4 regions of the uncultured Rossellomorea sp. genome follow, and region 1 is predicted to be linked to each of the others. Evidence: riboswitches for the same ligand, from Rfam matches in the RefSeq annotation. Region 1 holds a riboswitch; each other region holds the start of a gene.
What was found. A riboswitch is a leader RNA that binds a small molecule or an ion and turns the genes downstream of it on or off. The one in region 1 is predicted to bind S-adenosylmethionine.
Positions count from the first base shown of each region.

Region 2: it holds a riboswitch for S-adenosylmethionine, as region 1 does, so the genes downstream of both, Q1B03_RS08745 (2,3-diketo-5-methylthiopentyl-1-phosphate enolase) here and Q1B03_RS00980 (YezD family protein) in region 1, are expected to answer to the same signal.
Region 3: it holds a riboswitch for S-adenosylmethionine, as region 1 does, so the genes downstream of both, Q1B03_RS16350 (methionine ABC transporter ATP-binding protein) here and Q1B03_RS00980 (YezD family protein) in region 1, are expected to answer to the same signal.
Region 4: it holds a riboswitch for S-adenosylmethionine, as region 1 does, so the genes downstream of both, mmuP (S-methylmethionine permease) here and Q1B03_RS00980 (YezD family protein) in region 1, are expected to answer to the same signal.

Region 1 covers NZ_CANKZT010000001.1:181,196-189,298, reverse strand. Annotated here, with positions in the region: gene Q1B03_RS01020 (thioesterase family protein) at 1-327, shown strand, start outside; gene Q1B03_RS01015 (phosphotransferase family protein) at 343-1,419, shown strand; gene Q1B03_RS01010 (enoyl-CoA hydratase/isomerase family protein) at 1,442-2,218, shown strand; gene Q1B03_RS01005 (NADPH:quinone oxidoreductase family protein) at 2,230-3,210, shown strand; gene Q1B03_RS01000 (acyl-CoA dehydrogenase family protein) at 3,233-4,408, shown strand; gene fabG (3-oxoacyl-ACP reductase FabG) at 4,430-5,188, shown strand; gene Q1B03_RS00990 (MaoC family dehydratase N-terminal domain-containing protein) at 5,210-5,659, shown strand; gene Q1B03_RS00985 (MaoC/PaaZ C-terminal domain-containing protein) at 5,656-6,057, shown strand; SAM riboswitch class I at 6,222-6,327, shown strand; gene Q1B03_RS00980 (YezD family protein) at 6,414-6,569, shown strand; gene Q1B03_RS00975 (phosphoadenylyl-sulfate reductase) at 6,669-7,367, shown strand; gene Q1B03_RS00970 (inorganic phosphate transporter) at 7,426-8,103, shown strand, end outside.
Region 2 covers NZ_CANKZT010000002.1:360,530-368,632, forward strand. Annotated here, with positions in the region: gene Q1B03_RS08735 (carbon-nitrogen family hydrolase) at 1-426, opposite strand, end outside; gene Q1B03_RS08740 (pyridoxal phosphate-dependent aminotransferase) at 548-1,732, shown strand; SAM riboswitch class I at 1,783-1,885, shown strand; gene Q1B03_RS08745 (2,3-diketo-5-methylthiopentyl-1-phosphate enolase) at 1,999-3,213, shown strand; gene Q1B03_RS08750 (2-hydroxy-3-keto-5-methylthiopentenyl-1-phosphate phosphatase) at 3,213-3,875, shown strand; gene Q1B03_RS08755 (methylthioribulose 1-phosphate dehydratase) at 3,872-4,519, shown strand; gene Q1B03_RS08760 (acireductone dioxygenase) at 4,516-5,028, shown strand; gene Q1B03_RS08765 (aspartyl-phosphate phosphatase Spo0E family protein) at 5,241-5,486, shown strand; gene Q1B03_RS08770 (MarR family winged helix-turn-helix transcriptional regulator) at 5,718-6,176, shown strand; gene Q1B03_RS08775 (M3 family oligoendopeptidase) at 6,357-8,051, shown strand.
Region 3 covers NZ_CANKZT010000004.1:379,161-387,263, forward strand. Annotated here, with positions in the region: gene Q1B03_RS16315 (helix-turn-helix transcriptional regulator) at 1-151, shown strand, start outside; gene Q1B03_RS16320 (arsenate reductase family protein) at 264-620, shown strand; gene gcvH (glycine cleavage system protein GcvH) at 749-1,132, shown strand; gene Q1B03_RS16330 (YusG family protein) at 1,562-1,798, shown strand; gene Q1B03_RS16335 (toprim domain-containing protein) at 1,975-2,334, shown strand; gene Q1B03_RS16340 (thioredoxin family protein) at 2,337-2,654, shown strand; gene Q1B03_RS16345 (SCP2 sterol-binding domain-containing protein) at 2,905-3,255, shown strand; SAM riboswitch class I at 3,355-3,461, shown strand; gene Q1B03_RS16350 (methionine ABC transporter ATP-binding protein) at 3,614-4,636, shown strand; gene Q1B03_RS16355 (methionine ABC transporter permease) at 4,633-5,301, shown strand; gene Q1B03_RS16360 (MetQ/NlpA family ABC transporter substrate-binding protein) at 5,317-6,144, shown strand; gene Q1B03_RS16365 (carboxymuconolactone decarboxylase family protein) at 6,300-6,665, shown strand; gene Q1B03_RS16370 (hypothetical protein) at 7,543-7,701, shown strand; gene sufC (Fe-S cluster assembly ATPase SufC) at 8,052-8,103, shown strand, end outside.
Region 4 covers NZ_CANKZT010000008.1:124,517-132,619, forward strand. Annotated here, with positions in the region: gene Q1B03_RS20185 (hypothetical protein) at 1-131, opposite strand, end outside; gene Q1B03_RS20190 (ABC transporter permease subunit) at 128-1,153, opposite strand; gene Q1B03_RS20195 (ABC transporter permease subunit) at 1,150-2,055, opposite strand; gene Q1B03_RS20200 (YdiU family protein) at 2,320-3,777, shown strand; gene Q1B03_RS20205 (isochorismatase family protein) at 3,907-4,479, shown strand; gene nei (endonuclease VIII) at 4,574-5,398, opposite strand; SAM riboswitch class I at 5,537-5,642, shown strand; gene mmuP (S-methylmethionine permease) at 5,737-7,149, shown strand; gene mmuM (homocysteine S-methyltransferase) at 7,118-8,068, shown strand.

The DNA.
Region 1 (8,103 bases):
GCAAGAATTAGATTCTTTCAAGCTCTCGGATTTGATATGGATGTGAAAGACTGGCGATTTATTCTGGCTTCAACCAAATGTGACTTTATATCCCAAGGATATTTTAATCAAGAGCTGAAGATCACCACCTATCTATCAAAAATTGGATCAAAGAGCTTTCAATTAGAGCATGATATCTTATGTGCGAACACCCATCAATTGATAGCAAAGGGAAATGCGGTGATCGTTTATTTTGATTTTCTTGAGCAGCAAAGCAAAATGATCCCTGAGTTGTTAAAAGAGCAGTTAAGCATTCATCTTCAATCAGAAAAGACTGAATATTCTTAATTAGGGAGGGGTAACATGACTGAAAAAACAGGATATGAAACGGTAGCGGTGCGACAAGGAGAAGAACTGAATGTAACCAATTTAAAATACTTCTTGAATGAGCATTTCCCTAACTTCATTCAAGAAGACCTATCCATAAGGCAATTTTCTGCGGGACACTCAAATCTGACGTATTTATTAAAAATGGGTGAATGGGAAGGTGTTCTGAGACGGCCTCCCTTGGGACCCGTGGCTCCAAAAGCTCATGATATGAAAAGAGAATTTAGGATTCTTTCAGAAATTCAACCACTATTCGGGGTTACACCGGAGCCGTATGTATTCTCTGATGATGAAAGGATCGTAGGCAGCCCATTTTTTATCATGGAGCGAAAAAGGGGTGAAGTATTTGATACTTCCTTTCCCTCGCATCTCCATGTAACCCCAGATGTCTGCAGGAGAATATCGGAGGAAATGGTTTCTAAACTGGTGGAACTTCATTCCATTGATCACAGTAAAACAACTCTTAATGAAATCAGTAAGCCCGAACATTTTATGGAAAGACAAGTACACGGGTGGATCAATCGTTACGAGCGTGCCAAAACAAGTGAAATTGGTGAAGTAGATCAGCTGACACACTGGTTGATAAAGAATGTACCAGGAAATGCTGAATCGACAATCATTCATTATGATTATAAATTAAACAATGCCATGTTTTCTTCTGACATGAAATCCATGGTGGGGTTATTTGACTGGGAGATGGCGACCGTTGGCGATCCCCTTGCAGATTTAGGTGTCGCTATGGGGTATTGGATACAGAATGATGATCCCGAGTTATTAAAGTTCGGTCTTGGAAAGCCTCCGGTAACGATCATGGACGGTTTTTACAGCAGAAGGCAATTTATCGAAGAGTATGCCAGGAAAAGCGGCAGGGACGTGAACCATATCCATTTTTATTTATCTTTTGCTTACTTTAAGCTCGCAGTCATTGTGCAACAAATCTATTACCGCTTTAAGATGGGGCAAACCAGGGATCCACGATTTTCTCAATTTGATCGGTTTGCGGAATCTTTAATCACCCTTGGAAATCAAGCTGCATTCGAGCGCCAGGAATAAAGACAAGGAGATGATCGAAACGATGAAAACCTCTTTACTAATTGAAACCACTGACCGGGTGCTTACATTGACATTAAACAGACCGGATAGCTTGAATTCCTTTGATGAGAGCATGCTTACGGGAATCGTCGAAGCACTCCAGCAAGCAGAACATAATGAGGAAATTAGAGCCATTGTGATTCGCGGTGCCGGGAGGGCCTTTTCTGCAGGCGGCGACGTGAAAACAATGGGGAGCGCCACATCAACAGAAGTCTATGAACATATCGGGATATTAAATACATGCATTAAAGCGATTAAGGAAATAGATAAACCGGTCATCGCCTCGGTACACGGCTTTGCAGCAGGTGCCGGATTTAATCTGGCCCTCTCCTGCGATTTGATTATCGCTTCAGAAGATAGTCAATTTGCTTTAAGCTTCTCTAAAGTAGGTCTTATATCCGATGGCGGAGGTTCGTATTTTCTTCCACGCATCATCGGTCCTCATTTAGCGAAAGAATTCTTCTTTTCAGCAGAACCTGTGGCTGTAAGAAGAATGTATGACTTAGGTGTGGTAAACCGTATTGTCCCTTCTGAAAGACTTGAAGAGGAAACAACTGATTGGGCTCAGGAATTAGCCTTGGGTCCAAGTAAAGCATATGGAATGATGAAGAAAATGATTGATCGTTCATTCACCACATCATTGAATGAAATACTTGAACAAGAACGAATCACACAAACAATGATGATTTCAACTGAAGATCATGCTGAGGGAGTTTCAGCATTTAAAGAAAAAAGAAGACCATCTTTTTCAGGGAAATAGGAGGGATTAGGATGAAAGCCATTCAGTTTAAAGAGTTTGGAAGCCCTAATGTATTAGAGAATGTGGATATAAATGTTCCGGTGCCTCAAGGTAGAGAAGTCCTTATCGAAGTTCATGCATCTGCAGTCAATTATGCTGATACAGCAAGACGGGAAGGGCAATATGTGGTAAAAACCCCACTCCCATATATTCCGGGTTCTGAAGTGGCGGGAATCGTCACTGAAGTGGGAGAAGATGTGACGAGAGTAAGAAAGGGAGACCGGGTTGTAGCCATGATGGATTCCGGAGGTTATGCAGAATTTGCCCTGACAGATGAGCGTTCGGTGATCCCCCTCCCATATGGATTGGATTTCAAAGAAGCTGCCGCCATCCCTGTTCAGGGTTTAAGTGCCTATCATATTTTGAAAACATTGGGAAGAGTGCAACAGGGAGAAGCCGTCCTCATTCATGCAGCTGCTGGTGGCGTTGGCCTGCTTGCCGTCCAACTGGCAAAACGTTTTGGAGCAGGTAAGGTGATTGCCACGGCCAGTACAGAGGAAAAGTTACGTCTTGCTGGGGAAATGGGGGCAGACGTATTAGTCAACTACACTCAGGATGGCTGGGAAGCAGACGTCTTAGAAGCAACAAATGGAAAGGGCGTAAATCTGGCATTGGAGATGGCTGGCGGTGACATTTTCTATAAAACGTTAAAATGTCTCGACTATTTCGGAAGAATGGTCATTTACGGAGTAGCAAGCGGGGAGCAGAGCAGATTTTATCCTTCTTCATTGATGGCAAAGAATCAATCTGTTATCGGGTTCTTCCTCCCTCCTCTCATGAGAGATTCCGAACTTACCCAGAAAACCCTTCATGAAATCTTTCATTACGTCGCGTCCGGGGAATTGAAAGTAACGGTTGGTCATGTGTTTCCTTTAGAAGAAGCAGCAAAGGTTCATTCACTCATGCAGGCAAGAAAAACGGTAGGAAAGGTAATCCTGCAACCAAAATTCTAGGACTTTATAGGGGGGAACCGGTATGAACTTACGGTTATCAGATGAACAAAGGATGATTCAAAAAACCATCCGTAAATTTGTTGAGAAAGAACTTATACCTTTAGAAAATGAAGTGCTAAGAAATGAACGGGAAGGAAAACCAAGTCTTTCCCCGGAAAAAAGAAATGAGCTACAGTTAAAAGCAAAGGAAGCAGGGTTCTGGGGGATCAATACACCAGAAGAGTACGGCGGAGCGGATCTCGGGCAAATGATGATGGCCATTGTATATATGGAAATCTCCAAAACCTTTGTGCCTTTCAGTTTCGGTGGTTATGCAGACAACATCCTATACTATGCCAACGAAGAACAGAAAAAGAACTATTTGATCCCCACTATAAACGGAGAGAAAAAGTCCTGCTTCGCCATGACGGAACCGGGAGCTGGATCCGATACTCAAAACATTCGGATGACCGCAGTGAAGGATGGAAATGAGTGGGTGTTAAATGGTGAAAAAACCTTTATTACGGGCGGAAATGAAGCAGACTTTGTCATGGTCATGGCGGTGACCGATAAGGAAAAGCATCGGCGAACGGGTCGGGACGGAGTAACCTGTTTTATTGCCGATCGTAGGATGGGATGGACATCTGAATACATTCATACCATGGGGGAATGGGGACCGGCCAGTCTGTTTTTTGATGACGTGCGGGTGCCTGAAGAAAATATTCTGGGTGAAATTGATGGTGGCTACAATCTTGGCCTGGAATGGATCGGGTTCGCACGGTGGATTGTAGGGGCACAAGCGGTAGGAGCAGCGGAACGCTTACTTCAAATGGCGATTGACTATTCAAAGGAAAGGGAGACATTTGGAAAGCCAATCGCGGATAGACAAGCGATTCAATGGAAGATCGCTGACTCTGCCGTGGAAATTGAAGCTGCCAGATGGCTTGTGCTAAATGCAGCATTCACGCTGGATCAAGGAGAAGATAATCGCCATGTTGCATCGATTGCCAAGCTGTACGGATCGAATATGGGCAATCGGGTAGTGGATCGGGTCCTTCAAATTCACGGAGGGATGGGCTACACAAGAGAGCTTCCCATCGAACGCTGGTATCGTGAAGCAAGATTGTGGCGGATTTATGATGGTACTGATGAAATTCAAAAACTGATCATTTCACGGAATCTATTAAAAGGGCATGTAAAAGTGGGCCAATTTGTTTAAAGGAATAGGGAGGTAATGTGAATGGGTGATAGATTTAGAGGAAAAGTAGCTTTAGTAACAGGCGGGAGCCGGGGGATCGGTAAAGCGATTGCAAAGCTCTTTGCAGAAGAAGGGGCAATGGTTGCCATCATTGACGTGAATGAAGAGGCACTTTTGGAAATCAGCGAGGAATTGAAAAAGTATGAAATATATACAAAAGTTGCGAATGTAATAGAATCCCGGGAAGTAGAAGAGGCCATAAACGAAGTCTATGAAACTTTCGGCTCCGTTGATATTGTCATCAACAATGCAGGAGTCATCAGAGACAATTTGCTATTTAAAATGACCGATAACGATTGGCAAACGGTCATGGATGTGCATTTGAAAGGATCATTTAACGTAGCAAAGGCAGCGCAAGGTCATATGGTGAAGAACAGGTATGGCCGTATTATTAATATCTCGTCTACCTCTGCACTCGGTAACCGCGGACAGGCAAATTACGCTACCGCTAAAGCAGGTCTTCAAGGTTTAACGAAAACTCTGGCAATAGAGCTTGGACCTCTGGGCATTACGACCAATGCAGTCGCCCCCGGATTCATCGAAACGGAAATGACTAGAGAAACGGCGAAGCGGATCGGAATACCCTTTGAACAACTGGTGGAAGCGAGTCTTCAAGGAATTCCTGTAGGAAGGAGCGGGCAGCCGGAAGATATAGCGAATGCAGTGGCGTTTTTTGCGGATGAAAGCTCGTCATTCGTTAACGGTCAAGTCCTATACGTAGCTGGCGGGCCGAAAGCCTAAAGGGAGAAAGAGGTGAAGGATATGTTTGAATCTTATATTGGTAAACGCTCAACTTCCGTAGAAAATTGTGTGGAAAAAGGAGCGGTCCGTAAGTTTGCCGAAGCCATTGGAGATCTCAATCCCATTTATGTTGATAAAGAAGCAGGAAAGAGATCCAGGTTCAGGGGGAATATCCCTCCCCCCACTTTTCCCAGAGTGTTCGACTATGGAACGATTGAAGGTTTTCATTTACCGAACGTCGGGTTAATTCATGGTGAACAATCTTTTCACTATGAAAGACCACTGAAGGTCGGGGAATGTATTCAGTGTTACACGAAAATAAAAGATTACTATGAACGGAAAGGATCGGGTGGAACACTTGGTTTTCTTGTAATAGAAGACATCGGTGAAGATTCAGGAGGGAAAAGGGTTTTCACTTCCGAAGCGATTGTCATTATCACTGAAGCGGTTAAAGAGAGGTTGGGAATATGACTAAACTATCATCCTTTAATATAGGTGAAATCCTTCCCCTTGTTGAGTTAGGTCCAGTCTCGAGAATCGACTTAATCAAATATGCAGGAGCCTCGGGGGATTATAACCCCATTCATACGATCGATGAGGAGGCGCATAAACTGGGTCTTCCAGGAGTCATTGCTCATGGCATGTGGACGATGGGCAATGTCTCCAAGCTTTTTAGTGATCTTTATGAAGAAGGATATATCAAAGAGTACACCGTCCGGTTTAAAGGGATGGTTTTATTGAACGATGTCATTACATTGATTGCAGAAGTATCAGAAAAACAGGATGATCTCATACATTTTAAAGTTTTTGCGGTCAACCAGGACCAGAAAAAAGTGATCGAGGGTAAATTAATCTTTCAATTATTTTGATCACTCAGGTGAAAATAGTGTCCTATAGCGTTAATAAAGCGAATAGAAATAAAGAGAATGAAGGCTTTGCAAGAAAAATAAGCCAAAAGACATAAATCCGATAGAGAAACTCGGGTTGACTTCCTTGTAGAATATGATATTATTTAGAATATTAAAATTAATAACTCTTATCCAGAGTGGTGGAGGGATCTGGCCCTGCGAAGCCCAGCAACCTACGTTATGTAAGGTGCTAATTCCAGCAAAATGTGAAGTCATTTTGGAAGATAAGGTATCCTTACCTGAACAACTTTCCAAAATGGAGGGTTGTTTTTTTTCATTCATGTTTTTCTGGATAAGATAAAAATTGGGGGAATCATGTGACTAAAGAAAAAAATCAAGAAGCAGATTATGATGTGGTAGTCGAAAAGATCACTTCGATGTTGAAGACGATGAGTTTTGGATCGATTACAATTGTGGTTCAGGACGGTAAAGTCATTCAATTGGAGAAAAACGAGAAAGTGCGAATTAAATAAGCTGACTAGACAAACTAGAGGCGCATAACACAGATAAAGGAAATTCCTATATCTTGTTATCGCCTCTTTTTGTTTGGATGAGCGGGAAAGGGGTGTATCATGTTAACCTATCAAACTTGGAAAAAACCATCCATCAATTTTGAAATTGATCCGGTCTATAAAGGAGCGCTTAACGTCCTTGAGTGGACGTATGATCATTATGGTGAAAGTGTCGTATATGCATGCAGTTTTGGCATTGAAGGGATTGTATTAATCGATCTCCTAACCAAAGTGCAACCGAAAGCAGCCATAGTATTTCTTGATACAGGTGTTCATTTCAAGGAAACCTATGAAACGATTGAAAAGGTGAAGGAGAAGTATCCTGGTATCACCATTCATATGAAAAAGCCTGAATTAACGCTCCAAGAGCAAGCAGGAACATATGGAGATAAGTTGTGGGAGAGAAACCCCAATCAATGCTGTCAAATTCGAAAGCTTGACCCTTTAAAAGATTCCTTATCCAAAGGGAATGCTTGGATCTCAGGATTAAGAAGAGAACAATCACCTACAAGAAGTCAGGTTGAATTCATCAATAAGGATGACAAGTTTCAATCAGTTAAGATTTGTCCATTGATTCACTGGACGTGGAAGGAGATTTGGAGGTATGTCCATAAGCATAACCTATCCTATAATCCACTTCATGATCAGGGGTATCCAAGTATCGGATGCTTCCATTGTACAACACCATCCATAGACATCAATGATCTTCGCTCCGGTAGATGGAAAGGAAAAGGGAAAACCGAATGCGGTCTTCATTAAAAAGAGGTGACATTCTTTGCTTGAAACATTCGCCCTGATCATAAGCTTGTTCTTCGCTATGAACATTGGTGCCAGCGGAGCGGCAGCATCGATGGGGGTTGCGTATGGTGCAGGAGCAATAAAAAACATCAGGAATTCATTATGGATCTGCGCTGCAGGTGTCCTGAGTGGTGCTGTTCTTGGTGGTGGAGAAGTAGTTAAAACCATTAGTTCAGGGATTATCCCGCAGCATGTACTCTCCATCAAAATCGTGGTCATCATTTTGTTATCCGCCACCATATCCTTGTTCCTTGCAAATGTGATAGGGATCCCGCTGTCTACAAGTGAAGTAACGGTAGGAGCGGTTGTAGGAGTTGGAGTCGCATATCAAGTTCTATATGTGAAATCACTTTTAACAATCATGTCATTCTGGGTGATTGTCCCGGTCATTGCCTTCGGGATTACATGGGTATTCGGTATATGTTTAGTAAAACTTGAAAAGCGTGGTTTCCATTTTGAAAAAAGGTGGCTTGCGTACCTTTTGATTATCGCCGGATTCTTTGAAGCGTTTTCGGCAGGGATGAATAATGTAGCCAACGCCGTCGGTCCATTAGTGGGTGCGGGTTTAATGTCTCCTTCTCGGGGGATTTGGCTGGGTGGCTTATTCGTTGCCCTCGGAGCTATCATACTGGGGAAAAAAGTAGTGGAAACAAACGGGAAAAAAATTACACACTATTCAAAAGCCGAAGGAATCCTC
Region 2 (8,103 bases), on a different contig from region 1:
TGCCATCTCTGTTTCTTGAAGGGTGAACATGCCATCTTCTTGTCCAGGAAGTAAATAATGATGTTCATTCATTAGCTTGAAAAGGTGAAGCTTTGAATACTGTTTCACCAACCTGCCATCGGAATTCGCAACTAAAAGTGTATTGCTCACCCCATTCTGTGTTTTGTTTGCCACAGAACCACCTACAATGTGAATGGAATATTTCTTTGATAGAGAAGTCAGGAAAGAAGATGAATCTTTCGCACCGTTATCAGCGATGTCATCCATTCTTGTAAGGTCATATCCAGTCGTCCAAAGCTCAGGCAGCACAACTGTATCACAGCCGTCATTCTTCGCTTTTTTAACCCATTGTTCTACTTTTTTCTTGTTTTCTTCAGGGTTTCCGAACACAATATCCATTTGTGCGAGACCTATCTTTTGAATCATTTGCTTCACCTCATTATAGACTTTTGGAATTTATTCCTTTACATTCTTTATTTTCCGTTATATCATTTGTGACTAGAATTTGAAAGTAATTAATTTTCAAAAAAATGTAGTGGGTGAGTATATGAAAACCTTTAGTAAGGCAAAACGTTTAGATTTATTACCTGAACAATTTTTCGCATCCCTTGCAAGTACAGTGAATGCGGTTGTGGAAGAGGGACATGATGTCATTAATTTAGGGCAGGGAAATCCGGATCAGCCGACTCCTCCACATATTGTGGAAAAACTGACAGAAGCAGCTGCTTCACCATCGAATCATAAATATCCTCCATTCCGTGGCTTATCGTCATTTAAAGAGGCGATTGCCGCCTTCTACCTCCGTGAATACGGTGTAAAAGTAGATTCGGAAACAGAGGTAGCTGTGCTGTTCGGAGGAAAGGCAGGTTTAGTTGAAATTCCTCAATGTTTATTGAACCCTGGTGATGGTGTATTAGTGCCTGATCCTGGTTACCCGGATTATTTATCCGGGGTAGCATTAGCAGAAGCCCGCATGATCAAAATGCCTCTCCGTGAGGAAAATGGATTTCTACCTGATTATCGAGAACAGTCTCGTGAAGAGTTAGAAAGTGCAAAGTTAATGTTTCTTAACTATCCTAATAATCCTACTGGTGCGATCGCTACAACCTCATTTTTTGAAGAAACAGTGAAACTTGCCGATCAGCATGATATTTGTGTTGTACATGACTTTGCCTATGGAGCGATTGGGTTTGATGGACGGAAGCCTATTAGCTTCTTGGAAACAGAAGGAGCCAAGGATGTTGGCATAGAAATTTATACATTATCGAAAACGTATAATATGGCTGGCTGGAGAGTGGGGTTTGCAGTGGGGAATAAGAGTGTCATTGAAGCGATTAACGTCCTTCAAGACCACCTATATGTGAGTCTGTTCGGCGCCATTCAAGAAGCGGCTACCACCGCCCTTTTAAGCTCGCAGGAATGCGTGAATGCATTAGTTTCAACATATGAAGAAAGAAGAAAACTATTAATCTCTGGTCTTCAGGAAATAGGGTGGGATGTAAAAGCTCCACAAGGTTCCTTCTTCGCCTGGTTAAAGGTGCCTGAAGGATTTACATCCGTAGAGTTCTCAACCTATCTACTTGAAAAAATCAAAGTCGCTGTTGCTCCGGGTGTTGGCTTTGGAGAATTCGGAGAAGGGTATGTACGTGTAGGTCTTTTATCCACAAACGATCGGATAAAAGAAGCGATTTCACGTATAGAAAGTTTAGAATTATTCCACAAAAGGGATTGACATAAGCTGAAAATGGTGCAATAATCCAACTGAAATAATGAATAATGAAATTCTTATCAAGAGCAGGCGGAGGGACCAGCCCGATGAAGCCCGGCAACCGACTTATTTAAGCACGGTGCTAATTCTTGCAGCTATATGGCTGACAGATAAGAAAGAGTGACGAATTCAAACCTCTTCTTATCTGGAAGAGGTTTTTTGTTTGCAGAGCTGATGAAATCAACATGCGGCTAAGAGTAGCTTTTTTTTCATAAGGAGGCAATACGACAATGAGTGAAGTGATAGCAACCTATCAACTAAAGGGAAAGAGCGGTTCATTCGAGAAAAAGGCAGAGGGGATTGCCTTGGGATTGACGGTCGGTTCATGGACGGACTTGCCGCTTCTGGAACAGGAACAATTGAGCAAGTACAAGGGGAGAGTCGTTTCCGTGAAGGAGTGGGAAGGCGAAGATGGTCCCCGGGGTGAGGTGCAGATTGGATATCCCGGGTATAACTATTCAAATGATATCCCAGCCATTCTTACAACGGTATTCGGTAAGCTTTCCCTGGATGGCGAAGTGAAATTAGTAGATTTAGAGTTTTCGAAAGACTTAAAAAAAACCTATCCTGGTCCACGATTTGGAATTGAAGGGATCAGGGAGTTAACAGGGGTACATAAAAGACCGTTGTTAATGAGCATCTTTAAAGGAGTGATCGGCAGAGATCTCACCTACCTGGAAAATCAATTAAGAGCCCAGGCTCTAGGCGGAGTCGATGCAGTAAAAGACGATGAAATTTTATTTGATAATCCACTGACACCCTTTTCTGAGAGAGTCAGCTTAGGGAAAAAAGTGCTGCACGAAGTGTTTGAGGAAACAGGGAAGAGAACGTTGTATGCAATTAATCTGACAGGCAGAACATCACAATTACGGGATAAAGCAAGAAAAGCAAAAGAGCTTGGAGCACAGGCTCTATTATTCAATGTATTTTCTTACGGCCTCGATGTTCTCCAGGAATTGAGAGAGGACAATGAGATCGCATTGCCGATCATGGCCCACCCTGCCTTTGCCGGGGCTGCTGCAGCATCTCCTGCATATGGTGTGAGCTACTCTTTATGGTTAGGTAAATTATTACGAATGGCCGGAGCCGATTTTTCACTATTTCCATCACCATACGGAAGTGTCGCATTAGAGAAGAGCAAAGTTCTATCCGTAAGCCATGAGTTAACGAAGGAAGATGCCCACTTGAAAAGGGCATTGCCAGTACCTTCAGCCGGCATTCATCCCGCACTTGTTCCGCTTTTGGTGAAAGATTTCGGTATAGACTGTGTCATTAATGCAGGAGGGGGCATTCATGGTCACCCTGACGGAGCAAGTGGAGGAGGAAAAGCATTCGTTCAAGCTATCGATGCTGTTTTAAAAGGAACGTCTCTCAATGAGGCGGCTGAAACTCATGGTGAACTTCGCAAAGCCCTATCCCTATGGGGAGAGGAGGTAAAGGTGTAGTGGGTCATCCAATCATTTTCTGTGATTTTGATGGAACGATTACAGAAACAGATAATATCATCTCGTTGATGAAAACCTTTGCTCCCCCAGCATGGGAACCTATCAAAGATGACATCTTAAATCAGTCGATTTCCATTAAAGAAGGTGTAGGCAAGTTGTTTTCACTTATTCCTTCATCCCAAAAAGACGAAATGGTTCAGTATCTATTAGATACTGCTGTCATACGTGAAGGGTTTAAGGAATTTGTAGACTACACAAAAGACCATGAGATTCCTTTGTATATCGTTAGTGGAGGAATTGACTTCTTTGTTCAACCATTACTAAAAGAATACGGGCCTTTTAATGGAGTTTTTTGTAATGAAGCAAGCTTTAACGATTCGGCCATAACGATTCATTGGCCACATCCATGTGACGATCACTGTGAAAGTAAAGGATGTGGATGCTGTAAGCCTTCTATTTTGAGAACATTGTCATTAACAGAAGACACGAAGGTCATTGTGATAGGGGACTCAGTCACAGATATCGAAATGGCAAAGCTTGGAGATACTGTGATCGCCAGAGACTATTTGGCCTATACATGCGCAGAAAAAGGTATCCCCTATCATCCGTTTGAATCCTTTCATGATTGCATGGACGTCATTGAAAAAGGAGTGAAAATATGAATCCCTATCAATCGGAGTGGGAAGAACTCGCTGATATCAAAAGAGAACTGGCAGACAGGGACTGGTTCATGGGGACGAGTGGAAACCTTGCGATACGAGTGAGTTCTTCCCCTGCTACCTTCCTGGTCACGGCAAGTGGAAAGGATAAACGAAAGCACACAAAAGAAGATTTCCTCCTAGTGAATGCTCATGGTGAGGCCATTGAGGATACTCACTTAAAACCATCAGCCGAAACACTGCTGCACAGTCATATCTTCAAAGAAAGCTCAGCAGGTTGCAGCTTACATGTCCATACTGTGGCGAATAATGTAATCAGTGAACTGTATGGGGATGAAGGTATCGTCACATTTAGAAACCAAGAATTAATTAAAGCGTGGGATAAGTGGGAGGAAGATGATTCTTTATCCATTCCCATCATTCGTAATCATGCTCATATACCGACGCTTGCCGAGGAGTTTCAGTCCTTTATTAAAGCAGACAAAGGGGCGGTGCTCATTCGGAACCACGGTATCACAGTATGGGGACGAACCGGTTTTGAAGCTAAGAAACTATTAGAAGCTTGTGAGTTTTTATTTCAATATCAACTCACTCTTTTATCTTTAACGAACACGAGATCAATTACTAAAGGAGGAGTCAGATTATGACGACAATCAAAATCCAAGGGAAGAACCAAGTCATTGATAATCAGGAAGAGGTAGTGAAGTATTTAAGTGAACAAGGAGTCATTTATGAGCATTGGAATATCGAAAAACTGGACGAAGGATTAAGGGACCAATTCGCTTTAACTGAGGATGATAAATCGGAAATCCTGTCTGTTTTTAAAGAAGAGATTGAAGATATCTCAGAACGAAGAGGGTATCGGTCCTGGGATGTAATTTCCCTTTCAGAGAGTACACCAAATCTTGAAGAGCTTTTAAAGAATTTCCAACAAGAGCATCATCACACAGATGATGAAGTCCGTTTTATAGTAAACGGCCATGGTGTATTTGTCATACAAGGTAGCGATGGTGATTTCTTTGAAGTACATCTAAATCCTGGTGACTTAATTTCAGTTCCTGAAAACATTCGCCATTATTTTACATTAAGTGAAGATAAGAAAGTAGTGGCTGTTCGTATTTTCGTCACTAAGGAAGGCTGGGTCCCAATCTATTAATATATGAGGATAGACAAAGAGTAGAATCTTTAGTCTATCCTCTAATTTTATTGACGAGGAATTTTTGACGAAAAATGTCTAATTTAGAAACATTACTAGTAATTTTGTCTTGTTTTGCGAATCTATTTACTTTTCTGATAATACTTGGGATAATGCTCAAGTAATGATTTTACTTAATAAAGACTAGGAGCTAAAAAAGGAGTTTACAAGAAATGGGTCGTCTATTAAAAAAGAAATGGTTATTAATGAGAATCAATCAGAAACGTTCAGAAATGATTTGCCTTGGAGAGAATTTAGGCCTATGTGCAGATGAAACCGTTCGGTGCAGCCAGCAATTAGATCAGCTATTGAACGACTATGAAAAGTGCACAAATAAAGTTGTACCATTTACCCTCCAGGAATCATCAAGTGAATTTGGGCATTACATTAAGAGCTTATTAAAGCGAACTGCTTCGTGACTACACAACATGATTTTCCTCAACATTCAAGGTTTACAAAAGAAACGAATCTCCAACAATCTCCACATTTAAACTAGACAATCAATCTAATTTGTCGTAATTTCTAAAAGCAAAGGACGGTACGCTACAAGCGTACCGTCCTTTGCTTTTTAACTAGTGACCGGTCTATTTGACAATAACAGGGTTTATTTGTATAATGTTTTGAAACTGAGATATTTAATTTTTAAAGGAATGAATGCCATGAGTAAAACTCAAGATACAAAACAATCATTAAAGCTTTTCATTGTCCTTTCAAGAGCTTTCAAAGCCTTAAATGAAGAGATAAATAAAAACATCCAGGAGAACGGCTTAAACCCTACCGAATTCGCTGTTCTAGAGCTTCTTTATCATAAAGGAGATCAGCCCCTGCAGCAAATTGGCGGGAAGATTCTATTAGCCTCCGGCAGCATTACGTATGTAGTGGATAAGCTTGAACAAAAGGGCTATCTTAAGCGTAATGCTTGTCCAAAGGACCGTCGAGTTACCTATGCTCAAATAACAGAGAACGGCAGACAGTTAATTGAAGAGATTTTTCCTAATCACGAAAATCGAATTCATGAACTCATGTCAGCTCTATCTCCTGTTGAGAAGGAAGAAACGATTGAAATGTTGAAGAAATTAGGCTTATCGATTAAAGACTTGTCGTATTAAGTTCGACTCTTGTGCCCCGTCTATTATTAGACGGGGTTTTATATTGTCTTAAAATTTCTTTGCTTTGACTTCGCCACCATCCGGTATTTGTATCTGCAATTCAATTCTTGTGATAAAAGGATATTATCTATTACTAGTCGAATAACTATAATCGGGAATATTTTATGAGGAGGCAACATTATGAAGTTTGAACAATTTACATATGAAAGGCCCAACTTAGAAGAGATTAAACCTGTTTTCCAACAGTTACTCGGAAAATTTAAGGCCGCGCCCAATGTACAAGAACAGATGGATGCGATGAAGAAACTGAATGAAATACGTCTCAGCATCGATACAATGCAAAATATATGCTATATTCGGCACTCTATCGATACCAATGATGAGTTTTACAAAGAAGAACAAGATTATATTGATGATATGATGCCTGAGGTTCACGGGATGGTAACGGAATATTATCGGGAACTTGTAAATTCTCCATATCGTAAAGAGTTAGAAGAGAAGTGGGGAAAGCAGCTATTCGACCTGGCAGAAAGTGAAATGAAGACTTTTTCTCCTGAGATCGTCAATCTTCTGCAGAAGGAAAATAAGTTATCTTCCCAATATACAAAGCTCATGGCGTCTGCAAAGATTCCATTTGAGGGAGAGGAAAGAACATTGGCTCAGATGGGCCCTTTCACACAATCTGTCAATCGGGAAACAAGAAGAGAAGCCGCTCAAGCGACCGTTGCTTTCTTTGAAGAGAATCAAGAAGAGTTGGATCGTCTATTTGATGAGTTAGTGAAGCTGCGTCACACAATTGCTACTACTTTAGGGTATAAGAACTTTGTTGAATTAGGTTACTATCGTATGACGAGAACGGATTATACACCTGATATGGTAAGGGTTTTCCGCGATCAAGTAAAGGAGCATATCGTTCCTCTTGCTACAGAACTTAAAGAAAGACAAGGAAAGCGCATAGGGATTGATTCGATGAAGTTTTATGACGAAGGCTTTAAGTTCACTTCCGGAAATGCGGTTCCTAAGGGAAGTCCTCAGTGGATCATTGATAATGGCAAAAAGATGTACGAAGAATTATCACCGGAAACAAAGGAATTCTTTGGTTTTATGATCGAACATGACCTCATGGATTTAGAAGCGAAGAAAGGAAAAGCTGGAGGTGGCTACTGCACGTATATTGCGAACCATGAGTCTCCTTACATCTTCTCGAATTTCAATGGTACCTCAGGAGATATTGACGTATTGACCCATGAAGCAGGTCATGCGTTCCAGGTGTACTCAAGCAGGGGATTTGATATTCCTGAATATATTTGGCCAACGTATGAAGCATGTGAAATTCATTCTATGAGTATGGAATTCTTCACATGGCCATGGATGGATTATTTCTTCAAAGAGGATACTGATAAGTATCAATTTGCACATTTAAGTGAAGCGGTGCAATTTCTTCCTTACGGTGTGGCAGTTGATGAGTTCCAGCATTTTGTGTATGAGAACCCTGAAGCTTCCCCGTCTGAACGGAACGCCGCATGGAGAAAAATTGAAAGGGAATACCTTCCCCATAAGGACTACGATCATATTCCGTATTTAGAAAATGGGGGGTTCTGGCAGCGTCAATCCCATATATATAATTCTCCATTCTATTATATCGATTACACATTGGCTCAAATTTGCGCGTTCCAATTCTGGAAGAAAATGAATCTTAATCGTGAGGAAGCGTGGAATGACTATGTTGCCCTTTGTAAACTTGGGGGAAGCCTTTCATTCACAGGGCTTGTAGAAGCAGCCAAGCTCGATTCTCCGTTCCAGGAGGGGACAGTTGAGAAGGTCATTGAACCGATAAGACAATGGTTAAATGGAATAGGTGATCAATCTTTATAAAATAAAGTAATAGGGCAGCCGCATTTTATGGCTGCCTATTTTGTATGGGTTC
Region 3 (8,103 bases), on a different contig from region 1:
TGCTGTTTCTCATCACTTAAAGATCCTGAGAGATCAACAATTAGTTTCTTTAGAGCAAAAAGGAACCCAGCGCTTCTATTCTCTTGAATTGGATAATGCAACTGTCCTACTAAAGGAACTGGTTGAAACGGTTGAAAAACAATGTGAGTAATGTTTCACAAAAGAAGGATAATAAAGAATATTGTCGAATGTAGAGATAGATTCGAGGAATGTGTATTCTGGATGGGGAGTCCCCATCCAGATAAATGAAAGGTGGTGGAATGATGTCGTTGTCTTTTTATTCATATCCGAAGTGTGGTACGTGCCGGAAAGCAAAGAAGTGGCTGGAAGATGAAAACATAGCATTTAATGAAATACATATCGTTGAAACCCCCCCTACAAAAGACGAGCTTAAAAACCTACATGAAAAGAGCGGATTACCTCTTAAGAAGTTCTTTAATACAAGTGGTAAAAAGTATCGGGAATTAGGCTTGAAAGATAAAGTAAACTCGGCTTCCGATGAGGAATTATTAGAAATACTTTCCACGGACGGGATGCTGATCAAGCGTCCAATCACTACGGATGGAAGTAAGGTGACAGTTGGTTTCAAGGAAGAAACCTTTGAAGAAACCTGGAAGTAAAAAGAGGTCTGGGATTACCAAATCATGGACAATGAAAAAGTTTCATTATTCATGCTAGGTTTTCTTGCTTTTTTAATGAAAAGTGTGTCAATATTAGGTTGTATAACTAGCATTTGGAGGGATAGAGAATGAGTACACCGAAAGAACTTCGTTATTCTGAAGAACATGAGTGGGTCAAAGTTGAAGGGGAAAATGTACGAGTGGGAATCACATCATTTGCACAATCTGAACTGGGCGATATCGTATTCGTTGAGTTACCAGAGGTTGGAGATGAGATCAAAGCGGACGAGCCGTTCGGTAGTGTTGAATCGGTTAAAACCGTTTCTGAGCTATATGCACCTGTATCCGGTAAGGTGGTAGAAGTGAATGAAGAGCTGTCTGATAGCCCTGAGTTCGTGAACGAATCACCTTATGAAAAAGCTTGGATGATCGTTGTTGAACCTTCAGACGCTGGAGAAGTAGACAAGCTTATGACAGCTGAACAGTATGACGAAATGATTAATGAAGGATAATTTCTACCATGCACCTTGAGAATTTCTCAAGGTGTTTTGTTTTTTATTTTGGGCACCATATGAGTAGACGTTTTTTATAAGAAAGCTCTTTTCGCAACAATTGTTGTTCTTAATATATAGACTGCCAGTGCTGTGTGATTCAGTGTGAACTAGGTGGTGAGGGGAAGTTCTCCTCTTTCAGCTAGTATTCGAACGAGCAACCCAGCTTAGCAGAACAGGGCCTCATGCTTAGAAGGTTGATTCTCGCTGCAGGTGCTCGACTCCTGCGGGAATAGCGGGAAAGTTGAGACCCCACAGGGCAAAGCCCGAGGAGGCTCAACTCACGCCCCGCGGAAAGCGAGCACCTGGAGCGGAAATCAACCACTGCACGCTTTATTAAAACAACAAAGTTTACGAAAAATGCCTTCTAAAAAGAAAGGATGAATACGTATGGTGCTCAAGCCTAAGAAATTAGATGTAACCAACAGGGTGACAGGAAAACTGAAAAATGGTGAAGTAGAACTATATTTGGATAATCAGCCAATCGGCAGAATGGCTTTACCTCTTGATGGATTAAGCATGGAGCCAAACTTTGAAGCAAAAGAAAATAAAATTTATCAAAGCTACACTTCCACGGAAGGCGATCAAGCAAGATACACAGATTGTGATGAGGGTGGCTGGTGTTAGAAATGCCCATGGTGCCAGATTCGACAATGAATCTGGCACCATTTGTATAAGCAGATAGGCAAACCACTTGCGCATTTTTTTATAAACATGAGAAAATATAAGTAGAAAGTGGACATCATCTCTTGTTATTTGAATATACTATCGTAATCTTATTTCTGAAAGATAAGGTGATGATCATGATGGAACTTGACGAAAAAGTAATCATTGTCGAAGGAACAACTGACAAACGAAAAGTGAAAGATATCATCAAAGAACCGATTGAAATTATTTGTACAAACGGGACCATTAGCATTACGAAAATGGACGAACTCATTGATGCATTATTGGAAAGGGATGTCTATATCCTCGTAGATGCTGATGATGCAGGTGAAAAATTACGAAAGCAATTTAAACGTGAGTTTCCTGAAGCTGAACATTTGTACATTGATCGTATGTACAAGGAAGTGGCAGCAGCTCCCGAGTATCACCTGGCGTCTGTCCTGATTGGAGCCAATATAGACGTTCATAAAGAATATTTAGGAAAAAGGATGATCTAGTTTTGATTGAGGTAAGTAATACCGAAGCATTAAACGATCTGATTGAAGGCCATACGCTTGAAGCCGTTTACCTTTATACACCGATGTGTGGCACCTGTCAGGTGGCAAGTAAAATGATTGACGTAGTGGAAAAGCTTCCGCAATCTTTTCATTTTGTGAAGGCCAACTTGAATTATTTGCCCCAATTTGCGGAAGAACAATCCATCGAAAGTGTACCCTGCTTGCTATTATTTAAGGATGGAGTCGAGTGGGAGAGGATTTATGCCTTCCAATCCGTGCCATTTCTATATGAAACCTTAAACAAGATCACTGATCGTTAGAGGGATAAGAGACCTTTTGGGAGAAGGTCTTTTTTATATGTCTCTTTCTAAACGATTTTCTTTCTACAAACGAAGACATATTTCTCGGGAAATATTGCGAATGGCATCATTTTTTGACTAGTATCCATCCAAATTCTTACTGTTCGACAAATTAGATGAATACGTTCAAAACATGTCGAGAAAGTATAAAAGGGAAAAATACCTAAAAGTGGAATTGTAATAATATAGAAGTTTCACTGGGAGGGTATTCATGCGAATATATTTAGAGGAATTAGTAGATCAGTGTCATTCAAGATATCACTTACGACTCTTATTTCCAGACAGCCCATTTGTTCTTCATTTTGATTGTGGAAAAGATTTGTACGGTATTTCTATTTCGAGCAAGGGATGCGATGTATTAGATGATTTGAGTGAAGACGCTCATTTCGTAATTGAAGGAATGGAGGAAAAAGTGGTTTCCCTACTCACAGGGGAAGAACGGTTGTCTCAACTGATCGAAGCCGGGGCACTTGAAATCAGAGGAGGGTATCGACCGCTTCTATTTGTTGAATCTGTCCTTTGGCTTACGAGGTCAAGGGGAAAAGAGCCGGTGAAAGTTTAAAAAATAATTGACACACTCTATAACCGATGATAGAATCTCTCTTGTAGCAAATTTTCAGAGTCTTTAACTATTTAAAAAAATTTAATAATCGATACTTTACTCTTATTAAGAGAGGTGGAGGGACGTGCCCTATGAAGCCCGGCAACCGTCAATGAAAATTGAAATGGTGCCAATTCACTCAAAGCATTTGCTTTGAAAGATGAGAGAAAGGATAGTCCTATATGATTATGCCTTTCTGCTTATCGCAGAGAGGCATTTTTTAATGATTTAGAAAAAGATAACCGGAAAATGCCAGCTATGTGCAACCATAATCTTGATTAAACAGGTCGTTTTACTCCGAAAGAAGGTGGAATACAACATGATTACCATTTCAGATGTGAAAAAAATTTATCAATCCAAATCGGGTCCAATTTCAGCCGTTGATGGCGTCAATATCGAGATTGCCCAAGGAGAAATTTTTGGAGTGATTGGCTATAGTGGAGCAGGTAAGAGTACGCTGATCCGCATGCTCAATGGTCTCGAAGTTCCTACAGAAGGAATAGTGGACGTAAATGGTCAAATCGTTTCCCGTGTAAAGGGTAAAAAGCTTCGGGAAGCAAGACAGTCCATAGGCATGATTTTTCAACACTTTAATCTCCTCTGGTCTCGTACAGTATTAGAAAATATACAGTTCCCATTAGAAATTGCTGGAGTACCAAAGAAAGAGAGACTCCATAGAGCCAATGAATTATTGAAGCTTGTAGGATTGGAAGGCAGGGGAGATGCCTATCCTTCTCAACTGAGCGGCGGACAAAAACAACGAGTGGGGATTGCAAGATCACTTGCTAACAATCCTGATGTCCTTCTATGTGATGAAGCTACTTCCGCTCTAGATCCACAAACAACTGATTCCATTCTTGATTTATTGGTGGATATTAATAAACGCTTAGGGCTGACGATTGTCCTGATCACTCATGAAATGCACGTGATTCAGAAGATCTGTCACCGTGTCGCAGTCATGGAACAGGGAAAAGTCGTGGAACTCGGGGATGTATTGGAAGTGTTCCGAAATCCACAAGAGCAAGTGACAAAGCGTTTCGTGAGAGAAGTCTCGCAAGTAAAAGAAACGGGTGAAACCATTGATCACCTATTGATGCAATATCCTAATGGGAAAGTGTTGAAATTTACTTTTGTCGGTGAATCAACCGAGCAACCGCTCATCACCACTCTGATAAGGAAGTTTGACTTAGACGTAAACATCCTTCAAGGACAAATCTCCCAAACTCAAAAAGGTGCCTATGGAACGTTATTTGTTCACCTTGATGGGGATGAACGGACCATTAAAGACGCATTGACGTTTGTTCAAACGCAACTGGTTCAAGTGGAGGTGTTAAGAGGATGATTGAAAATTTATTTCCAAATGTAGATTGGGACAAGATGTGGGAAGCAACCCTCGAAACCCTGTATATGACAGGGATGTCTGTAGTGATTACCTTTGTACTCGGAATGATCCTTGGGATTTTGCTCTTCCTCACCTCTAAGGAAAATCTATGGGATAACAAACTGACATACACGATTACAAGTGCAGTCGTAAATGTGTTCAGATCGATTCCATTCATTATATTGATCGTGTTGTTAATTCCGTTCACCAAGTTTTTATTGGACACAATCCGTGGAGCGAATGCAGCTTTGCCGGCACTGATCATTGGAGCTGCTCCGTTTTACGCCCGTATGGTAGAAATTGCTTTAAGAGAAGTGAACAAAGGCGTCATCGAGGCCGCGAAAGCGATGGGGGCGAAAACGAGCACAATTATCTGGAAAGTCCTGATCCCGGAATCCATGCCGGCTTTGATTTCAGGAATTACAGTAACAGCGATTGCTCTCGTTGGATATACGGCAATGGCCGGGGTCATCGGAGCAGGCGGTTTAGGAAACCTGGCCTATTTAGATGGCTTTCAACGAAGCAGGGAAGACGTGACGCTCGCCGCAACCATTATGATCTTACTCATTGTGTTTGCGATTCAAATATTAGGTGATTTCTTTACAAATAAATTAGATAAACGGTAAAAGGAGAGAAATATCATGAAAAAATGGGTAGCAGGAGTTATTGCAGCAACAAGCATTTTTGGATTGGCAGCATGTGGGAGTAATTCAGAATCAGGAGGAGGCAGCGACGAGAAAGAATTAGTGGTTGGAGCTTCCAATATTCCTCACGCTGAAATTCTTGAACAAGTGAAGCCTTTATTAGAGGAGAAAGGTATCAATTTAGAAATTGAAACGTACCAAGACTATATCTTGCCAAATAAAGATCTGGATAATGGGGATATTGACGCAAACTATTTCCAACATGTACCGTACTTAGAATCTCAAAAAGCGGAACACGGTTATGATTTTGAAAATGCTGGCGGCATTCACATTGAGCCGATTGGCGTTTATTCTAAAAAGTACAAATCCCTTGAAGAGCTGCCTGAAGGTGCAACGATTCTAATGAGTAATTCTGTAGCAGATCACGGACGTATTCTTACGTTATTAGAAGAAAAAGGTCTTATTACATTGAATGATGGAGTAGACAAGACAAAAGCAACGCTGGAAGACATTAAAGAAAATCCAAAGAAACTAAAATTCGATTACGAATATGAAGCAGCTCTTCTTCCACAATTGTATGAAAATGAAGAGGGAGATGCTGTTCTGATCAATTCCAACTATGCGATCGATGCAGGTTTGAATCCTTTGGAAGATTCGATCGCCATTGAAGACAGTAATTCTCCATATGTGAATGTGATTGCTGTGAATAAAGGTGACGAAAACAAAGAGGAAGTGAAGGCGCTTGTTGAAGCTCTTCGTTCAAAAGAAATCCAGGACTTTATTAAAGAGGAATGGGATGGGGCAGTTGTTCCGGTGACCGAATAATTTCATATAGCGTAAATAAGAAACCCGATTCTGATTGATCAAAATCGGGTTTCTTTTCTGGATAAGTACTTACCGTATTTTTTTTAAACATAATCATTTCCATTATAGCTCATACTATTTTCGATGAATCTATTTCAGAAATGGAGCTGAATGAAATGCAGATAGAACCAAGAAATACAACAGAAGCTGCCCTTCATGATTATAAAATGGGACTTGGAATCTTCACTGAAAAAATGCCTGAGCTTGCCGAGCAGTATAATACGTTTACCGAGCACTGCTTTAGAGAAGGAGTTCTTTCAAAAAAAGAAAAGCAGTTGATCGCGTTAGGAATAAGTCTTTATTCCCAGGATGAATATTGCATCATCTATCACACAAAAGGATGCCTGGATCAAGGGTGTTCAGAAGAAGAAATCCTTGAAGCAATAGGAGTAACGGCTGCATTTGGCGGCGGAGCTGTCATGAGTCAGGCTGTGACTTTAGTACAGCAATCGATTCAGGATTTGAATCAGTTAAAACAATAAGTAAGGGATGAGTCGAAGGGGAGGAATCCTCTTCGATTTTTTTGTTGAAATTAGTGTTTGAACAAGGCTTTTCATTCAATTACATAATCTTCCTGGGCTTTGTCAATTAGTGTGTTGGATGGTGAGGTGACTTTTCTTGAAGTTAGCGTTTAACAGCCATAAAGTAGTAGCACAGAGTGGATTGTAGCGGAAGGCACTTGACTCCTGCGGGAAATAGAGGAAAAGTAGAAAAGCGGATGCGGCTCGCTCAGCCCCGACAAGCATAAGATGAATGGGCCTAAGAAGGCGTTCTTTGCCTTCTTGGACCATTTAGCTTATGACCTCGAGGGGCTAGCCGCCGGAGCTAGAAAGGTCGAGACCCCGCAGGGCAAAGCCCGAGGAGGCTCGACTTCCTCCCCGCGGAAAGCAAGTGCCTGGAACGAAAAGGAACGGTCCCTGTTTTCAAATTACCATCCGTTCAATAGAAAAATTACATTTTTGGAAGCTGCCCGAAAACAGTGGGAGAGACCCTAAAAGATCGACAAGGATACTCACCGGCCGTACTTTCTTTATGTAAAATAGCGACAATGTTTATGAAAAAAGCTATTTTATTTAATATGAGGTGGAAAGTTCGTTTGTGATCACCAAGTACTAAATACTTATTCAATAAAATGAATATATATTAAAAAAGCTATTAATTGGCAGTATAATGGCGGAATTTTGTGAAAACTTAATGGTAGCCCCTCGGAGTCAGGTTGAAAAGGTGAATTTAAGAAAAAATGACCCTATACTGGTTTTGTCTTGTGAACGAGGGGGTAGTATAGTTGTAACGTAATTAAAAACCTGAAAGGAATGATTCATTATCGACTCTCTTGAGAGTATCTCGTACACAAGTGAAATGGAAAAGGCAATGCATGGAGCCCATGGGATTGGTTATGAGGTGTACAAACGAAAGCATGATGTCAGAATGCAAGTAGAGAAAAGAAGAGAGCAGGACTATAAGGAAAGCAGAAGAATGATTGCTGCACTTGATCGTAAGGTGCACTCTAATATATAATAAGGAAGAAAAAAGGAAACCAGTGTAGACGATGCACTGGTTTTTTTATTGTTATGAATACAACGCCAAGTCTAATAACGGAAGAACAAAGCGGACGGTTTCATAGGTTTCAAATCATATCAGTATCGATATGTTCACCATGACAGGAAACTGTATAAGAAACCCCTACATTTTTCCTGTATTTTAAGTTAACAATAGAAAAGGATTATCTTGTCAAGTTTACACTATCTGTATAGTTGAAAAAGTTGATAATAGCTTTTATTTGTTATAAGATTGTAATGAGAATAAATTGAGAATGATTAAAGAATTTAATTCTTAAATTCATTATAAAGTCACGGAGGTAAATACACATGGCAGGTTCTACTTTAACAATTAAAGATCTTCATGTTGAGATTGAAGGAA
Region 4 (8,103 bases), on a different contig from region 1:
GTTCCGGTTATATCAACCCTGACTCCGGAAGGCGCATCCTGCTTTTGAGAAAGTTCGGTTGCCATTTCAACCCGGCATCCTGTCAGTAAAAACAGACTGACCGCCAGAATATACTTCAGCCTATTCCTCAATGGAATTCCTCCTTTGAGCGGTTTGTGAACGAAAAGGGATCTTCCAGTCGAGAAGAAGGTCCCCTCTTGTTGGAAGGAGTCTCGCCTTTCCCGACAGGAAGCGTATCCTCAAGAAGAACCTTTTTTAAAAACCTGCTTATCTCATTGATGCAAAAGATTGAAACGGCAAAAAAAGCAAGTGGTGTCAGCACCAGCCACGTATGCAGAAAGACCATTTGAATGTTGATACTCATCGTGGCCGCCCACTCATTTGTATAGGAAAAGTATTCCGGTATGTGCTCCATGATCCCGAACTCCTCCGTTTTCAGACCACCCAAACAGATATGGAGAACTCCAAGTTGAATGAGGAGGTACAGGGTCTGGGAGATTTGCTCGGAAAACATGACAAGGGCATGGCGGCTGAACTGGGGCCGTAAATGGCGCTTGATGATATAGAATCTGCTTGCTCCGATTTGTTTGGATACGGTAACGAAATCATTTTTTAGATACTCCTTCATTTCTTCCCCGATATACATCCCGAGTGAAGGAATCACGATGATCGCAATCACCACTATTTCAATGATCAGAAATTGAAACGAATACATCGCCCCTGACTCGAAGGCAAGCTGGAGTGGGGTGAGAAGAACAAAGGCAATGATTGCAAGTGGGATGAAGTTAAATGTATCCCCGATCCCTTTGATCATCTGTTTCGCCCAATCAGGAAGAAAAGCATACACAATACCGAACGTGAACCCGCCGACCATGCGGAGCAGTGCAATGACCATTGCCGATAACAGCGTATATTTCGCACCGGCAAGGAGCAAATAGAATAAATTCCGTCCGAGTTTATCACTGCCCAAAGGGGGCATTTCCTCCATTGTATATGGAGGATCTGCGATTATTCGTCCAGAATCATCCTTTAAATACGGCGGCCCAGGTTCGAGCAGTTCTGGATATATGGCCGGTATGATGAAGCTCGCTGAAAGCATGACAAAGAGAAAACCAACGGGCAGCCAGAACCGGAATGATTTAAGAATCCTCATGAACTGACCTCCTCTCCAGACAGCCATTTTTTCAGTAAAATAGCACCTAATGTAAACACAATGAAGAATGGTATATAAATCATCAGCATCCCGATGAAAAAGGCACTTGGCGTATTGATGGAAACATCGAGGAGCACATTCATAAATCCGTTGATATTAAAAAGTATCTCAATGATCAACAGGTTTGAAAGCATAAGCAGAAAAATCGGTTTGATGTGATAATAAAAGTGAATCCACACATTTCGGAATAGGTGAACCCATACTGTATAGGCTTTTGAGAAACCCTTCGAATAGGAATATTCGACATATGGTTTTTCCTCTTCTTCCCGAAGCTGGAATAAGAAATGCTTCGTTAAAAAAGCAATTGGCATGATCGCAAGACAAATGATCGGGAGCAGATAGATTTTTTCATCCCCAAGGGTGTAGATGTCAAACAGCAAAATATCCGTCTTTTTGAAAAACCAGACAATGAAAAGTTGGATAAATACGATAATCAGAACATCCGGGAGGGAATCCAGTGAATCCAGCAAACGGAAGCAGATCTGATAAATTTTCTTAGGCAGAAACATAAACAAGTAGCTAACAAGGGAAGACGTGACGGCAGCAAGAAAAAAGGCCAGGAGCAAGAGCGAGAACGAGTAACCGAACAGCTGAAAAAACAACGGATAAATCGGGTAGCTTTTGAAGTCCATTGGATCCCCGATTTTGATGATAATGGAGCCTGGTCGGAGCATTTCACGTCCCATCTCCTGCAAGGTTTGAAGATATTTCCCCAGCATGATGACCAATTCCGTATCATACGCAAGCAGAGAACCGGCACCGCTGAAAAGGAATAATCCGATGCATGTGAGCAAGAATTGAATGGGAAGACCGATGACATTGAACTTTCTCAGTAAAAACACCCCCAAAGTCTTTTAGAAGTATTATATCTTTGCATTACAAAAATTTCAAAATAATTTTAATTTTTACAATAATGTTAATTTGCTGGATGTTATTCTTGGTATAGGAATTCATGCCAATGAAAATCCTATCAGTAGTGATACATACGCAGGTGCCATATAGGACATTAGCCGAGAAGAACGTTATAATGATGGTGACATAAAAGGGAACTACACAAAAATCATAGACGGTCTATGGTTTTTTGTTTTATTTATGAAAAGAAGGAGATGACGATAATGGGAAATCAAGCAGGTTGGAATCTCGAGAACAGCTATACCACACTTCCAAGTTCTTTTTTTACTAGACAGGATCCGACTCCTGTTCAAGCTCCAAAGCTGATCGTACTGAATGAACGAGTGGCTGAGTCGCTGGGGCTGGACGCGGGGAAACTTGGAGAAGAGGTAGAGGTATTTGCCGGGAACCGAATTCCGGAAGGTGCCGAACCCCTTGCTCAAAGCTATGCCGGGCATCAGTTTGGCCATTTTACTATGCTGGGAGACGGTCGTGCAGTCCTGATCGGTGAACAGATCACCCCATCAGGTGAGCGTTTTGATATCCAGCTCAAAGGGGGAGGGAGAACCCCTTATTCCCGAGGTGGGGACGGTCGCGCGGGACTTGGACCGATGCTCAGGGAGCATATCATCAGTGAAGCCATGCACGGACTTGGGGTTCCGACTACCCGGAGTTTGGCGGTGGTGACTACGGGTGAACCGATTTATCGGGAAACGGAACAGCAGGGTGCGATCCTGATCCGCGTAGCGGCTAGTCATCTTCGTGTCGGTACTTTTCAGTTTGCTTCTAAATTTGGAACGGTAGATGATCTCCGCGCACTGGCTGATTATGCAGTTGAGCGTCATTACCCGGAAGGTATGAATGCACCGAACCGTTATCTTTACCTGTTAAAAGAAGTCATCAAGCGCCAGGCTGCACTTATTGCCAAGTGGCAAATGGCCGGGTTCATTCATGGTGTGATGAACACAGATAACATGACGATCAGCGGAGAGACCATTGATTATGGACCATGCGCTTTTATGGATACGTATGACCCGGCAACAGTATTCAGCTCCATTGATACCGGGGGACGTTATGCCTATGGCAATCAGCCTCAAATTGCCGGTTGGAACCTTGCCCGATTTGCCGAAAGTTTGTTGCCGATTCTTCATGATGAACAAGAAGAGTCGCTGAAACTTGCTCAAGATGCTGTGCTGGAATTCCCTAAGCTGTATGAAGCTCGCTGGCTCGACGGAATGAGAGGGAAACTCGGTATTTTCAACAAAGAAGAAGGGGACGAATCCCTTGCAAAAGATCTTCTGGGATTAATGAAAGAGAATCGTGCCGACTATACGAATACATTCCGTTCATTAACAAATGAGGAAGAAATCGATCTGTTTAAAAATACTGAATTTATTCAATGGAAAGAACGCTGGGAAGAAAGACTAAACAGGCAAAAAGAATCGAAAGAAGCAACTCATCAGTTAATGCGAAAAAGCAATCCGTCGGTGATTCCCCGGAATCATCGTGTGGAGGAAGCGTTGGAAGCTGCTGTGAAAAGCAATGATTACAGCGTAATGGAGCGTTTGCTTGAGGTCCTTAAGAATCCTTACCAGTACACGACAGAACAGTGCGAGTACACCAAACTCCCGGAACCATCTGTTCGTCCTTACCGAACGTATTGCGGTACATGAAGAATGAACCTGTAACAGGAAGCCCAAAAGGTTTCCTGTTTTTTTTGTGTGTAAGAGGACTTTCTCATTGATAAGTCGAAACTATTCAAAGATAGTTGAGGAGAAAATGGAGATAAAGGAGTTTTTCTATTGAACCAAGCATTGCTCGTGATTGATGCCCAGCAGGAATTAATTGAAGGAAATGAAGGGGAACAAGCTGTATTCCAAAAAGAGAGGCTGATTGAAACCATCAATCGGGTCATCCAAATGGCAGCCGAAGCGGGTGCTCATCCCGTCTTTATACGGGATAAGGATGTCGGAGGCGGGGAAGGTGACGGATTCCAGGTTCACAGGGACATCCATGTTCCGGACAACGCTGTTGTGTATGATAAATTAGCGACAAATTCGTTTTATGGTACGCCTTTATTAAGCTTTTTAAAAGACAATAAGGTTGAACATGTCGTCATCATGGGCTGCCAAACAGAATATTGTATCGACACCGCTGTTCGGTATGCAACGGTTAATGGATTGGATGTAACCCTGGTATCGGATGGTCACTCAACGAAGGATTCATCCGTGTTGAAGGCTGAACAAATCATCCAGCACCATAACAAGGCTTTGTATGGTCATTATAATGTAGATCATTTCTCCGACGTCAGACAATCCGATGAAGAGTTGTTTCAGCCGAAGCATGATTATTATCGGGAGAAATACGGAATGTAGAATAGAAGAGCTCATTTTGTCAGATCTGATGAGATGAGCTTTTTACTGTAACACAGTTATCTTTGTTCATGGGAGGCGAGGGGGTGCAGGGAACCTATCTCCCAACCTGACATACCGGACAAAAATACAACCGCCTCGAAGCTGCGACCGTCTTCTCAATTTCACTCCCACAAATAAAGCATGATGCTCCTTCCCGATTGAATACCCAATGTCGATATTTTGAGCGCTTCTCTCCTTGAGCTTTTAACTTATCAACAAGTTCAAGATCGTTTGTAATTCCCCCAGTCTTATAGGATTGCATCATTAAATGAATGATTGCCTCTGATGTTTTCATCAATTGATCTTTCGTACAGTCAATCGGACGGAGAGAAGGGTGGATGCCTGCTGCAAACATGATCTCAGATCTCAAATAATTCCCGATTCCTGCTACAAACCCTTGATCTAATAAAAGAATCGACCACTTTCTTTTGTAGAATCGTTTGTCTTTCATTCTTTGGAGCAACTCGTCCGCTGTTACTTCTTCACTCAAAATATCGGGTCCCACTTTTGCAACGAAAGGATGCTCAGGTACCTCTTCATCACGGAGGACTTCAATATCAGATGCACTGTAAAGAAGTGCCGACTTTTTCTCATTATGTAGAGCCAATCTGAGCTGGCGGTTTGTCTTCGGATAATTGTAAAGGTTCCTGATGTACCACTTTCCATAGAGTTGATTGTGTGAATAAATGGTGTAGCCATTGTCAAAGCGGATAAGCATGGCTTTTCCTTTCGTATCCACTCTGGTCACGATCGATCCTTTTAAAAGGTCTTCGTACTCTTCTAAATGAGGGAAGGCAAAGTACACATCTTGTACGTTTTTATTTTTAAGAGCGCGCTCTACTCCATCTGCAGCTCTTCTGATTTCCGGACCTTCTGGCATGGCAGTTTCTCCTTTTTTAGTATAGTTGTTCCCTTTTTTCTTTCCGAAGTAACATTCGGATAGGCTGGGCTGCTCATCTGTTTCATGTTCTTGACATTATTCCAATATATTGATAAAGTTTTAAAAAATCTACATATTTTCTTATCCAGAGAGGTGGAGGGACTGGCCCTTTGAAGCCTCAGCAACAGGTCTGTGAAGATACTGTGCTAATTCCAGCGGGTGATTCAAACCTGATAGATAGGAGCAATCTTTTATTTGTCGGTGACGCACTCGTTCAGGGTGCGTTTTTTGTTTGTCCACTTATTCCACAATATATTCAGGAGGAAGGGTGTTTTTTTATGGAACACGCAGGTCAGAGTTTTAAAAGGAAGATGAAGACACGGCATTTGGTGATGCTGTCTCTTGGAGGGGTGATCGGAACCGGGCTATTCTTGAGTTCGGGTTATACGATTCATCAGGCTGGACCGTTTGGGACGATCCTTGCTTATTTGATTGGGGCGCTGGTTGTTTATCTTGTGATGCTTTGCTTAGGCGAGCTTTCTGTCCATATGCCGGAGACGGGATCCTTTCATAGTTATGCTGCAAAGTTCATTGGTCCAGGCACCGGTTACACGGTGGGCTGGTTATATTGGCTGACATGGACAGTGGCATTGGGGTCGGAGTTTACGGCGGCTGGCTTGATGATGCAGCGCTGGTTTCCTTCGATTAGTGTATGGATATGGAGCGCGGTCTTTGCTGCGTTGATTTTTGGACTTAATGCATGGTCAGTGCGGTTTTTTGCTGAATCTGAATTTTGGTTTTCTTTAGTAAAAGTGATTTCGATTGTTGCGTTTATTGTGATCGGGGCAGGGGCGATTGTCGGGTTCATCCCTCTCGGTCAATCAGAGCCCGCTCCGTTTTTCTCGAATATCACAAGTTCAGGGTTGTTTCCGAATGGGGCATTTGCCATCTTGATGACCATGCTTGCCGTGAACTTTGCCTTTTCAGGAACAGAATTGATCGGGGTTGCGGCGGGAGAAACGGAGAATCCATCAAAATCGATTCCTAAAGCTATCCGCACCACGCTTGTGAGATTGATCATCTTTTATGTAGGGACGATTGTCGTATTATCTGCTTTATTACCGAGCCAGTCAGCCGGTATATTGGAAAGTCCTTTCGTAGCGGTGCTAGGACGGATTGGAATCCCATATGCCGCCGATATCATGAATTTTGTTATTATAACGGCCATTTTATCAGCCGCAAACTCAGGTTTGTATGCTTCTTCCAGAATGCTATGGTCGCTGGCAGATAAGCAAACCATCTCACCGATCTTTGCCAAATTGACTGATAGGGGAGTCCCTCTCAATGCGATTGTATGCAGCATGCTGGGAGGGGGACTGGCCTTGCTTTCAAGCATCATTGCACCGGGAACGGTCTACATCGTATTGGTTTCGGTCTCAGGCCTTGCGGTAGTGATCGTGTGGATGAGCATTAGTGCTGCCCAATTTCTATTTCGAAGACAGTATATAAAGGAAGGAAACGATGTGAAAGATCTGGCTTATCGGACGCCGCTCTACCCACTCGTTCCCATTGCGTCATTTCTGCTTTGTCTAGCTTCTTGTATCGGCATTGCCTTTGATCCCACTCAGAGGATAGCCCTTTATTGCGGAATCCCGTTTATCGTCCTTTGCTATGGAAGCTATTATCTAACACAATACGTAAAGAAAAGAGGAAAAGGTTATGTCGAATCAACTGAAGCTAAATCCCATTGATAGTATTTTACAAAAACATTCCCCACTGATTTTAGATGGAGCATTAGCCACAGAGCTGGAATCCCATGGCTTTGATTTAAACGATTCCCTTTGGTCTGCCCGTATACTTCTTGAAAAACCGGAAGCGATTGAGAAGGTTCATGCTGATTATTTCCGTGCAGGAGCCGATTGTGCGATTACAGCCAGCTACCAGGCAACGGTGGATGGTTTTAAAAAGCGAGGAATAGAGAAACCTGAAGCGCTGGAATTAATCAAGAGAACGGTTACTCTTGCCAAACAGGCCCGGGATGAATTCTGGAAGGAAGAGAAGGGCAATGCGAATCGGCCGAAACCAATCGTTGCAGGTTCTGTAGGACCTTACGGGGCATACCTTGCTGACGGCTCTGAATACGTTGGGAACTATGGAGTAAGTGATCAACATTTAGCAGATTTCCATTTTCCAAGAATCCAGGCATTAGTGGAGGCGGGTGCTGATTTGTTGGCATTCGAAACCATCCCGTCCTTGCAGGAAGCAAAGGTACTAGCTTCACTTCTGAAAGAATTTCCAGATACCTGCGCCTGGCTGTCTTTTTCATTAAAGGATGGAGAGACGATAAGTGATGGAACGGGGATTGAAGAGTGCGCGTGTGTGTTCAATGACGATGAACAAATCGCTGCAATTGGTGTGAATTGTGCACCAATTCCTGCGGCCAAGAAGGCGATAAGCGTATTAAGCAGAAACACTGACAAACCACTCATCGTGTACCCGAACTCAGGTGAGTCTTACAATGCTGAGACCAAAACGTGGCATGGGGAGGAAGGGTGCTCGGCGTTTGATGAGCAATCAGTAGTTTGGTACGAGGCAGGTGCCCGTATCATTGGTGGTTGCTGCCGGACGGATCCGGGTCAAATTGAGGCGTTGGCGAAGAGATGGAGGTAGGCAGTAACACTTTAAATACAAAAAGCCCAAGTAAT